3 regions of the Ectobacillus soli genome follow, and region 3 is predicted to be linked to each of the others. Evidence: predicted binding sites of a transcription regulator. Region 3 holds the regulator's gene; each other region holds the start of a gene.

Region 1 (3,287 bases), on a different contig from region 3:
TTCACTTTTCGTAAGGGACAGAAAAACACAGCGCAATGAATTTGCACTGTGTTTTTACTTACATCTTTATACATATGCTTTTGTAGCAGAATCTTTCTTATGAAATGCCATTACTAAATCCGTCATGTATGCACAAACAGCCACCGATAAAATCGTATAGGCAACATCTGTCCAGTTCATATACAATAATGACAATGCTAAAACGAGCCCGTCAAATAAAAAGTAAACTTTTCCTATCGATAGATGGGAAACTTTACTAAGCAATATGGATAATATATCGTCTCCTCCGGTAGCACCACCGTAACGTAAAATAAGGCCAAGACCAAATCCTACGAGAATCCCTCCTATAATTGCAGCAATAAATAAATGCTGAGATAGGTTGATGACAAACGGTGAATAGCGCTCCATAAGTGCATAGAAGACTGAAAAAGACGAAGCGCCAATAATTGTTTTAACAGCCAATCGCTTACCGATTAACCTTGATCCAAGTATGATTAAGGGAATATCGAGAGAAAGCGTTGTAATAGAAGGTGAGATATGGAAAAACTGTTTTATAAGTAATGCAATTCCAATAAATCCGCCTTCTGTTAGGTTATTTTGCACATGAATGTGATAAAAACCTGCTGATAACACAAATGAGCCAAAAACAATCATTCCTACTTCTCGCCAATTAATCCATTTCATTGTTATTCCTCTTCCGTAGTTAGTTTATTCGAAAACAATTGTTTTCAACTAACTACTCATATATAGAAAGGAGAAATCTCCTCTATGTGTAGTTAGTTGTTCACTAACTACGACGCTATATATAACAGAAGGAATAATTATATTCCAACATACTTTCGCCCACTTTCGTTTTTGCTAGTAGCTAACGACGAATAGCAAGCAGTAACGCTATGTGTAAGACAAATCTTGACGCTTCCAGATGCTCCTTCGAGCAGCCATGGTATCAAAATCCTTTCTTTATTAGATTTACCCGCAATAACGAGTGCCTTGACACTCACTTAATGAAATGAATGTCGTACCACCCACTAGAGAAACACCAAACCCAATTAGGCTTGAAGCGAGAGTTTCTAATGATATATGCTCCTTTTTTTATTTTATCACAGGTTTGAAATGATTGGAAAAAGATTGTGTTAGAATTACTGATTATTTACTTCATCCAAGAAAGATATATACCGAATAATTCACAAAATCGACATGCAATTTATCATAAATGTATCGTATAGTATTGATATAGATATTGTGAAATATTTCACAATTAACTAGTATAAAGTTAAACAACGAATTGGCAAACAATTGCAAGATTATTTTTTGTCTATTAGAGACGTTATATTCATTCATGCTATTGGGACGCATCATGTCACCGAGGGGCACCCAGAGGCCCTAACATAAGGAGGAAGTTCATATGGCTGTAGAAGAAAAAAAGGTAGAGCAGTTACAAGACACATCCACCATGATTGATGAACTCGTAGTAAAAGGTAACCGTGCTCTAGCACAATTTGAAATGTTTACGCAAGAACAAATTGATAAAATCGTGCATGAAATGGCACTTGCAGGTTTAGATCAGCATATGCCTTTGGCAAAGCTGGCACAGGAGGAAACTGGCAGAGGAATTTATGAAGACAAAATAATTAAGAATATATTTGCAACGGAATACATTTGGCATAGCATTAAAAATGATAAAACTGTCGGTGTCATTCATGAAGATCCGTACACGGGTATTACAGAAATTGCAGAACCTGTCGGCGTCATTGCAGGGGTAACACCAGTCACAAATCCAACTTCTACAACTTTATTTAAAGCAATCATTGCGATAAAGACACGAAATCCTATCATTTTCGCTTTTCATCCATCTGCACAAGGCTGTAGTGCAAAAGCAGCTTCCGTTTTATATGAAGCAGCAGTAAAAGCTGGTGCACCAGAGGATTGTATTCAATGGATTGAAAAGCCTTCCATCGATGGAACAAAGCTTCTAATGAATCATCCAGGCGTTGCACTCGTGTTAGCAACAGGCGGAGCAGGAATGGTGAAATCAGCATATAGTACTGGAAAACCAGCATTAGGAGTTGGCCCAGGAAATGTACCTTGTTATATTGAAAAAACAGCGAAAATCAAACGTGCCGTTAACGATGTTATTCTATCTAAATCGTTTGATAATGGTATGATTTGTGCCTCTGAACAGGCTGTTATTATAGATACGGAAATTTATGAAGAAGTAAAGAAAGAAATGATTGCAAATCAATGCTACTTTGTGAGTGATAAAGAAAAGCAGCTTCTTGAAAAACTAGTTATTCGCGAAGATACTTGTGCTGTAAACCCAGATATTGTTGGAAAATCACCAGAATGGATTGCAAAGCTTGCTGGATTTAAAGTTCCAGAAGATACAAAAATCCTAGTTGCTGAAATTGAAGGTGCTGGTGCAGAGTATCCACTTTCTCGTGAAAAATTAAGTCCAGTACTTGCTTGCATTCGTGTAAATAGTACAGAAGAAGGCTTTCATCAATGTGAAAATATGCTATATCTAGGTGGATTAGGCCACTCCGCTGTTATTCATAGCACGAACGAAGAGTTGCAAATACAGTTTGGACTTCGTATGAAGGCTTGCCGTATTATTGTGAATGCCCCGTCTTCTCAAGGCGGCATTGGCGATGTATATAATGGATTTATCCCTTCTTTAACACTAGGATGCGGATCTTACGGTAAAAACTCAGTATCTTCTAACGTAAGTGCTATTCATTTATTAAATATCAAACGTATTGGTACGCGTCAAAATAATATGCAATGGTTTAAACTACCGCCAAAGTTGTTTTTTGAAAAAAATGCAACACAATATTTAGCGAAAATGAAGAAAATTTCTCGTGCTTTCATTGTTACTGATCCTGGCATGGTGAAATTAAATTATGTAGATACAGTTGTTCATTATTTAAATCAAAATGCAAACAATGTTCAAATTGAAATTTTTTCTGATGTAGAACCAGATCCATCTGATGTTACGGTATACAAAGGTGCAGAAATGATGCGCTCTTTCCAGCCAGATGTTATTATCGCACTTGGCGGAGGATCTGCGATGGATGCAGCGAAAGGAATGTGGCTCTTCTATGAGCATCCAGATGTTCAGTTTCACGGCTTAAAGCAAAAGTTTTTAGATATTCGCAAACGTACCTTTAAATATCCTGAAATGGGTGAAAAAGCGCAGTTCGTTGCCATTCCGACAACATCTGGAACAGGATCTGAAGTAACGCCATTTGCCGTTATTACAGATAAGAAGAATAATATCAAATATCCGC
Region 2 (3,287 bases), on a different contig from region 3:
ATTCACGTTAGCAATTGCAGAAGGAACGCAACTGCTTGTTGCACGTTATGTTGGGGGAAGACAATATGAAAAAGCATTAAAACGAGGAGTACGAACCTTAAAAATAGCTATGGTTGCTTCTTTTCTCACTTCATTCGCTACCGCTCTTATCGGTACACCGATATTAAAATTATTTACTAGCGATTTAGCTATCCTTGCAGTCGGCCTTCCTGTATTATGGGCTGTCGCCTTTACAGAACCAGGAAGAGCTATGAATATCGTTTTAATGAGTTCATTAAAATCATCAGGTGATGTTCGTTTTCCAGTTGTAATTGGGATTTGTGCAATGTGGGGTATCGCTGTTTCTCTCAGCTACGTGCTAGGAGTTCAATTCGGACTCGGTTTACTAGGTGTTTGGATTGCGCAAGGTGTAGATGAATGGTTCCGAGGTTGCTTCGCTCTTAAACGATGGCTTGGCAAACCGTGGAGAAAACAAGTACACGTTCAAACTAATTTCATTGCAAAATAAAATGAAAGTAACCTTTGATTTAAAAAGTACATCTTGGTAACGTCGCCAATACAAAGAGGAGCTTAACTAGAAGATTGTTTATATAAAGCTAAAGAAAGCCTGAGCAAATATGAGGTTTGGCACGTAGTTGTTTTATGTTTCTTATATGATTTTATATTTGTCTTTGGAGTTTTTTCAAATTAACTGGCCATTTCTAGAAAGTAGTTTCACTTCTTACAAAAAAGTCATGATTCTTCTTTAATCATGACTTTTTTTTCATATCGTTCGATTGTATACTACGTAATAGAAATTTTTATTATTTCGGGGCATTAGCTCAGCTGGGAGAGCGCTACGCTGGCAGCGTCGAGGTCAGGGGTTCGAGCCCCCTATGCTCCATCTTTAAAACCCTTGTATTCCAAGGGTTTTTTATTATATTTTTGTTTGCGGCTTTCGACTTAAATAATACTTGGGGACGAAATTTATAAATTTCTACTTTTTACCCATGCATCTAGAATAATGTTTGATTAAATTTATACTACTACCCTTGATAACCGAACAAAAGAAAGAGCGTGTTTTTAAAAAAAAGATTGATCAAAACACGCTCTTCTATATTCAATTGAATCCATCCTTTATAGTAAGTTTGATCATCTCTGTGATCATTCTTCAATTAAAGCCCCCGTTACTTTAAGTAAAAATATTCACAAACTTGCTTTTACTATGAGGGTAGTCTTTTCTTGTTATCTTTTTTGAAGAGAAAGGTCATGTAAAGAATATGTAACATTCTATTAAGGCTTTATTAAAATATCATTGTTAGAATAGACGAGGAAATCAGCATCCTATCATTACTATACAAAAAAGACCGGAGAAAAGAGGAAAAGGGGAAACGATGACAACGAAGACACTTACATATCTCGCCATGAATACAACATTTGAACTCAGGTTGGATTCCAAACATGAAATTTCAACCGATTTTTTCACTAAGGTCATTTCGGAGACGGAACGTCTCGAACAAATCATGTCCCGTTTCCGGGAAACAAGCGAGCTGACATCCTTGAACCGCAATCCGAACCATTGGAATCACGTTTCCGAAACGATGTATGACGTTTTAAGGAAAACGGAAAAGAAATGGGCGGAGACGAATGGTGCTTTCGATCCAAGGGTTCTCGCATATTTGGATCGATTGGGTTACTCGGGTGCAGAAGTCGCACCCTCGTCTTCGAGCGAGGATGCGCTATTCGACTGGAAGGCTGATGGAAAAGTGAAATTCTCCGCTCCGGTCGACCTTGGCGGCATCGGGAAAGGCTATACGGCGGATTACTTATCCACCTTGATCGAACTGGAATGCAAAGATGAATTGACAGGGTATATCATAAACGCCGGCGGTGATATGATCGTTTGCGGAACGCAAGCAGATGGCAGCGCTTGGAATGTTGGAGTGGAAGATCCCATTCATGCTTCGAATGATTTGGCGATGGTTTTGAGCATATCCGGTGAAAAAACCGCCATTTGCACAAGTTCCACATGGAAAAGAAGATGGGAAAGTGAAAACCGAACCTTCCATCATTTGATCAATCCGTGGACGAAACTGCCGTATCAAGGGAACATGGTGAGTGTGACGTCATTTGCGAAAAGCTGCGTGAACGCGGAAGTTTATACAAAATCCTTGTTCATACAAGATGAGCAGAAAAACATACACTTGCCATACTTGCCTCACATTTCGATCAATGCCAACAAAGAGATTGTCTGTTCGAACGAAATCGTTTCAAATATTATTTGGACTTTTTCCGATTTTCATGGAAAGGAGAATGTTTTTCATGCCGTTAATGACTAAAAAACGTACCATTTTACTATTCTTTACGTTTGTTTTCTTTGTCAGCACTTACGTAACAGTACATTCCTATTTGAAAAACAATCATCCAACCACTTATCCAACTATTTCTAATGTTCAAATACAAAATCAAGCTGATTCTGTAGCAGGACAAATTCAAAAACTACAAAGCAATTTGGATGAAGCAACAAAAGCAAAGAATGCAATCGATAATCAATACTCCAACCTAGTTACTCAAAAAAATGCATTATTACAAAAAGAAGGTGGAACTAATAAATAAAGTATGGAAGAAATCTACCATTGGAATTCTATGTGCTGGTGGTTTATACGCAGGCGTCCTTTATAATGTCCAAGACCAAGTAAGTGCTGCCAATATTCAAAAAAATGCATATTTGCAAAAAATTCAAGAGCGAAACAATTTAAACACAAAATTAAATGACTATAATCAAAAATTATATCAATTACAGCTCACTTACACGCAAACGGTAAATGATACGAATGTGAAAAACCAACAAATAAATGCGCTTAATTCAGAAATCGCTCAAATACAAAACCAAATTGCTGCGATGTCAGTTCGTTCGTCTTCGACGACTTCAGCGAATACAAACAGTGGCACAAGTAGTAGTACAAGTTCTGTAACAACTCAGGGACCAACAGTAGGTAAGTCTTCATCTCCCGCTCCCGCTGTAACTCCAAAGCCAACGCCAACGCCGCCACCGCCTCCCGTACAATCGGTGACAAAGGCATCTTGAAAACAACAAAAATACCGCTATTTACACAGCGGTATTTTTGTGTTTTAACGGAACCGTCATTCTCTTTTTTGGCTCTTTCTTTATTGCCCAGTGACGGTAAAAGAACGTACCAAAAGTAAGTAACGTCGACAACCCATACATTAGCATGAACGCCCGTGTGTCGGATCCACCAAAGAATCCATGAAAGGTGACCAAAAACCAAATGACGATAGAAATCCTG
Region 3 (3,287 bases):
TCCCTATTTTTTAAAAATAAGATGTATAAATTAACCGATTACAGCTAAAATGTCACTTTCGCGTAAAATTAAGTATTCTGCACCTTCGTATTTAACTTCTGTACCACTATATTTTGAGAAGATAATACGATCACCTACAGCTACTTCCAAAGCTACAGTCGCTCCGTTTTCAAGCACTCGACCTGTTCCAACTGCTACAATCTTGCCTTCTTGTGGCTTTTCTTTTGCAGAGTCTGGTAACACAATACCACTAGCAGTTTTTTCTTCTGCTTCAACAAGTTCAATTACTACGCGATCACCTAATGGCTTTAGCATGAAAATAACCTCCTCAATTCATATGTAAGTTTTCTATTTATTAGCACTCATCTCAATTGAGTGCTAACACACCTTTTATAATAATGAATCTCTATTTCTTTTGCAAGTATAAACCATAAATTTTCATAAATTTTCCCATATAATCCCATAAATAGTCGTCTCATACTGGAACAGTATACCCACTTCTTCTGAAAACATTCTTTCAGTAATTCTTATAAAATTGTATGATACAATAAAGTGAAACTTCGCTCGTTTGTTTGAAAAAGGACCACTTAGTTCTTTTCTCTCTTAAACGTGGATTTCCTTTTTTACGAATGTAAATTTATATAGAAAAGGAGACATGACAATTGAATACTAAATATTGGTGGATTATTATCACATATATTGTCATGCAAATTTCCAGTTTAGTTGGCGTTCCTCTTTTATTAAAAACTGGACTATACATTACTTATACTAGGAATATGCAAATTGAAATGGCTTCCGCGCACTGGGCAATTATTAGCTTTGTAGTCGCTCTCATTATCACCTTGCTGCTTCTTCGACATGATGATGATCCACTAGCTCGTGGTAAGATGGGACTTATGTACACGATTCTATGGATGTTTCTTGGTGTGTTTCTGGCTATGTTTGCTCAAGCAATTGCAGCAAACATCGAAATGCGTCTATTTGGTATTAACCCCGGCTCTGAGAATACACAAAGGCTCGTAGATATAGCTAAAGTTGCTCCTCTGTTCATATTAGTTACATCTATTTTCGGCCCGATTCTTGAAGAAATTGTGTTTCGAAAGATTTTCTTTGGTTCCCTTTATAAGCGTTTTAATTTTTTTGTTGCCGCCATTATAAGCTCGCTCATATTTGCAACGGTTCACTTCGATTTTAGTCATATCTTGATTTACACATCTATGGGTATTGTTTTTTCCTTTTTATACGTACATACGAAGCGGATTATAGTTCCCATTGTTGCACATGTTATGATGAATACAATCGTGATTTTGGTGAACCTTGGATTAAGCAACAATATGGATAAGATCATGCGACAAGCTGAAAATTTGCACACAATTATTGGAGGATTTTAAAAATGCGTAGAAATTCACCTATGCTTATGGCAACTCTATATTTAATACTAGGCGCTATTTTCACGTATTTGGCTATAACGAGCGTGGAAACTACGATATGGAATATTTACACACTCTTACTGATTTTTATGGCTACCTTTGATTTCGGTCTTGCCATTCGCCTCATTCTACTTAAATGGAAAGCAAGAAACCATTAAGCAACATAGGTAAAAAAATGGACCACAGTCTGGTCCATTTTTTCATACTTCGCATTTCTTATGTAAGTGAATTTCTTACTATTTCGGATAATGTTTCAGAAAATAAACGAGCGTTTGTAATTCAACTGATAAATCAATATGATGAATACGAATATGTTCTGGCACATTAATACGTGCTGGTGTGAAATTTAAGATTCCTTCTATGCCCGTCTGTGACAATCGATCTGTAACAGACTGTGCTACGGCTGCCGGTACTGTTAGTATTGCTACTTTTACATCCGCCATCCGTTGTTCCATTTCACTTAGATGATAAACTGGAACTTCTCCTATAAACTGTCCGACCTTCTTCTCATCTACATCAAAAGCCATTTCAATTTTTGTGTTATTATTTTTCATGAAATTATAGTGTAAGAAAGCGGTTCCTAAATTTCCAACGCCAATTAATGCTACTTGAATTAAATCATCTTGATCAAGAGTTTGGCTGAAAAATGATAATAAATAGTTTACATTGTAACCGTACCCTTTTTTGCCTAGTGCTCCAAAGTACGAAAAATCTCTGCGAATGGTAGCCGAATCAACTTTTACGGCTTCACTGAGCTCCGCTGAGGAAACACGTTGTTTTCCTGAAAGTGATAAATTTTTAATAAAACGATAATACAAGGGTAGTCGTTTCGCAGTTGCCTGCGGTATTTTAGGCTGTTCCATCATATCCCCCTCTCTTTCCGATTTCTGTTTACCCCATAGGGAAATTTGACCTTTATTAACAGAATGTACGTTGAAAGTTTATTGGTGTAAAGCTTTCCTTGTATAATAGAGAGAGACCATTGTCTCCTTATTAAACTATACACCATTTCTAATGATGTTGAAAAACATTAGTTTTTTATAAATATACAGTAGACTAACTAATTTGAGGTGAAACACGTTGATTTTATTACAGGTAAATGGATTGACAAAGCTTTTTGGGGCTGATGTCATTTTATCCAATATAAAACTAGAAGTACAATCCCGAGAACGCGTTGCACTCGTAGGGCGTAACGGTGCAGGTAAATCGACTTTACTACGAATTATTGCAGGTGAAATGTCGTATGAATCGGGTGACATTATTAAACCAAAAGACGTTACCATTGGTTACTTAGCACAAAATACCGGCTTAGAAACCTCATTAACGATTGGCGAAGAAATGCTCTCCGTATTTCGGGAACTGCAAGAAATGGAGCGGGACCTACGAAATATGGAGCAGGAAATGGGAAAAGAAGAAGTATTCAGTAATGAAACTCGTTATGAAAAGGTTCTAGCGGAGTACGATAGACTCCAACAATTATATAGTGATCAAGGTGGCTATCAATACGAAGCCGATATTCGCTCTGTTCTCAGTGGATTAGGGTTTCCCACCGAAACACACAAGATGCAAATTTCAATGCTAAGCGGTGGTCAGAAAACACGCCTTGCACTAGGGAAGCTGTTGCTTACAAAGCCTGATCTTCTCATTCTAGATGAACCAACCAATCATTTGGATATCGAAACCCTTACATGGCTAGAACAATATTTACAAAGTTATTCAGGTGCCATCCTCATCGTATCGCATGACCGATACTTTTTAGATCGCATCGTAACCCAAGTATATGAAATATCTAATACACAAAGCAAACGCTTTACCGGAAACTATAGTAAATATTTAGAGCAAAAGGCCGAGTGGTAT

Evidence for each region. The regulator Rex, encoded in region 3, represses fermentation and respiration genes when NADH is low (regulators of the CRP and FNR family bind a similar motif). The targets are predictions, from matches to a motif close to TTGTGAAATATTTCACAA.
Region 1: adhE (bifunctional acetaldehyde-CoA/alcohol dehydrogenase) is a predicted target of Rex. The motif match lies at 1,241-1,258, and genes of this name have one in related genera.
Region 2: ACAN53_RS08215 (FAD:protein FMN transferase) is a predicted target of Rex. The motif match lies at 1,174-1,191, and genes of this name have one in related genera.

What each region holds. Positions count from the first base shown of each region.
Region 1 is NZ_JBGJZM010000001.1:1,689,965-1,693,251, reverse strand. It holds gene ACAN53_RS08805 (DUF6944 family repetitive protein) at 1-39, shown strand, start outside; gene ACAN53_RS08800 (YitT family protein) at 67-684, opposite strand; gene adhE (bifunctional acetaldehyde-CoA/alcohol dehydrogenase) at 1,406-3,287, shown strand, end outside.
Region 2 is NZ_JBGJZM010000001.1:1,579,842-1,583,128, forward strand. It holds gene ACAN53_RS08205 (MATE family efflux transporter) at 1-508, shown strand, start outside; tRNA gene ACAN53_RS08210 (tRNA-Ala) at 811-883, shown strand; gene ACAN53_RS08215 (FAD:protein FMN transferase) at 1,374-2,318, shown strand; gene ACAN53_RS08220 (hypothetical protein) at 2,302-2,595, shown strand; gene ACAN53_RS08225 (hypothetical protein) at 2,579-3,067, shown strand; gene ACAN53_RS08230 (hypothetical protein) at 3,089-3,287, opposite strand, start outside.
Region 3 is NZ_JBGJZM010000008.1:6,516-9,802, reverse strand. It holds gene groES (co-chaperone GroES) at 31-315, opposite strand; gene ACAN53_RS17775 (CPBP family intramembrane glutamic endopeptidase) at 663-1,391, shown strand; gene ACAN53_RS17770 (YdiK family protein) at 1,394-1,588, shown strand; gene ACAN53_RS17765 (redox-sensing transcriptional repressor Rex) at 1,667-2,293, opposite strand; gene ACAN53_RS17760 (ABC-F family ATP-binding cassette domain-containing protein) at 2,511-3,287, shown strand, end outside.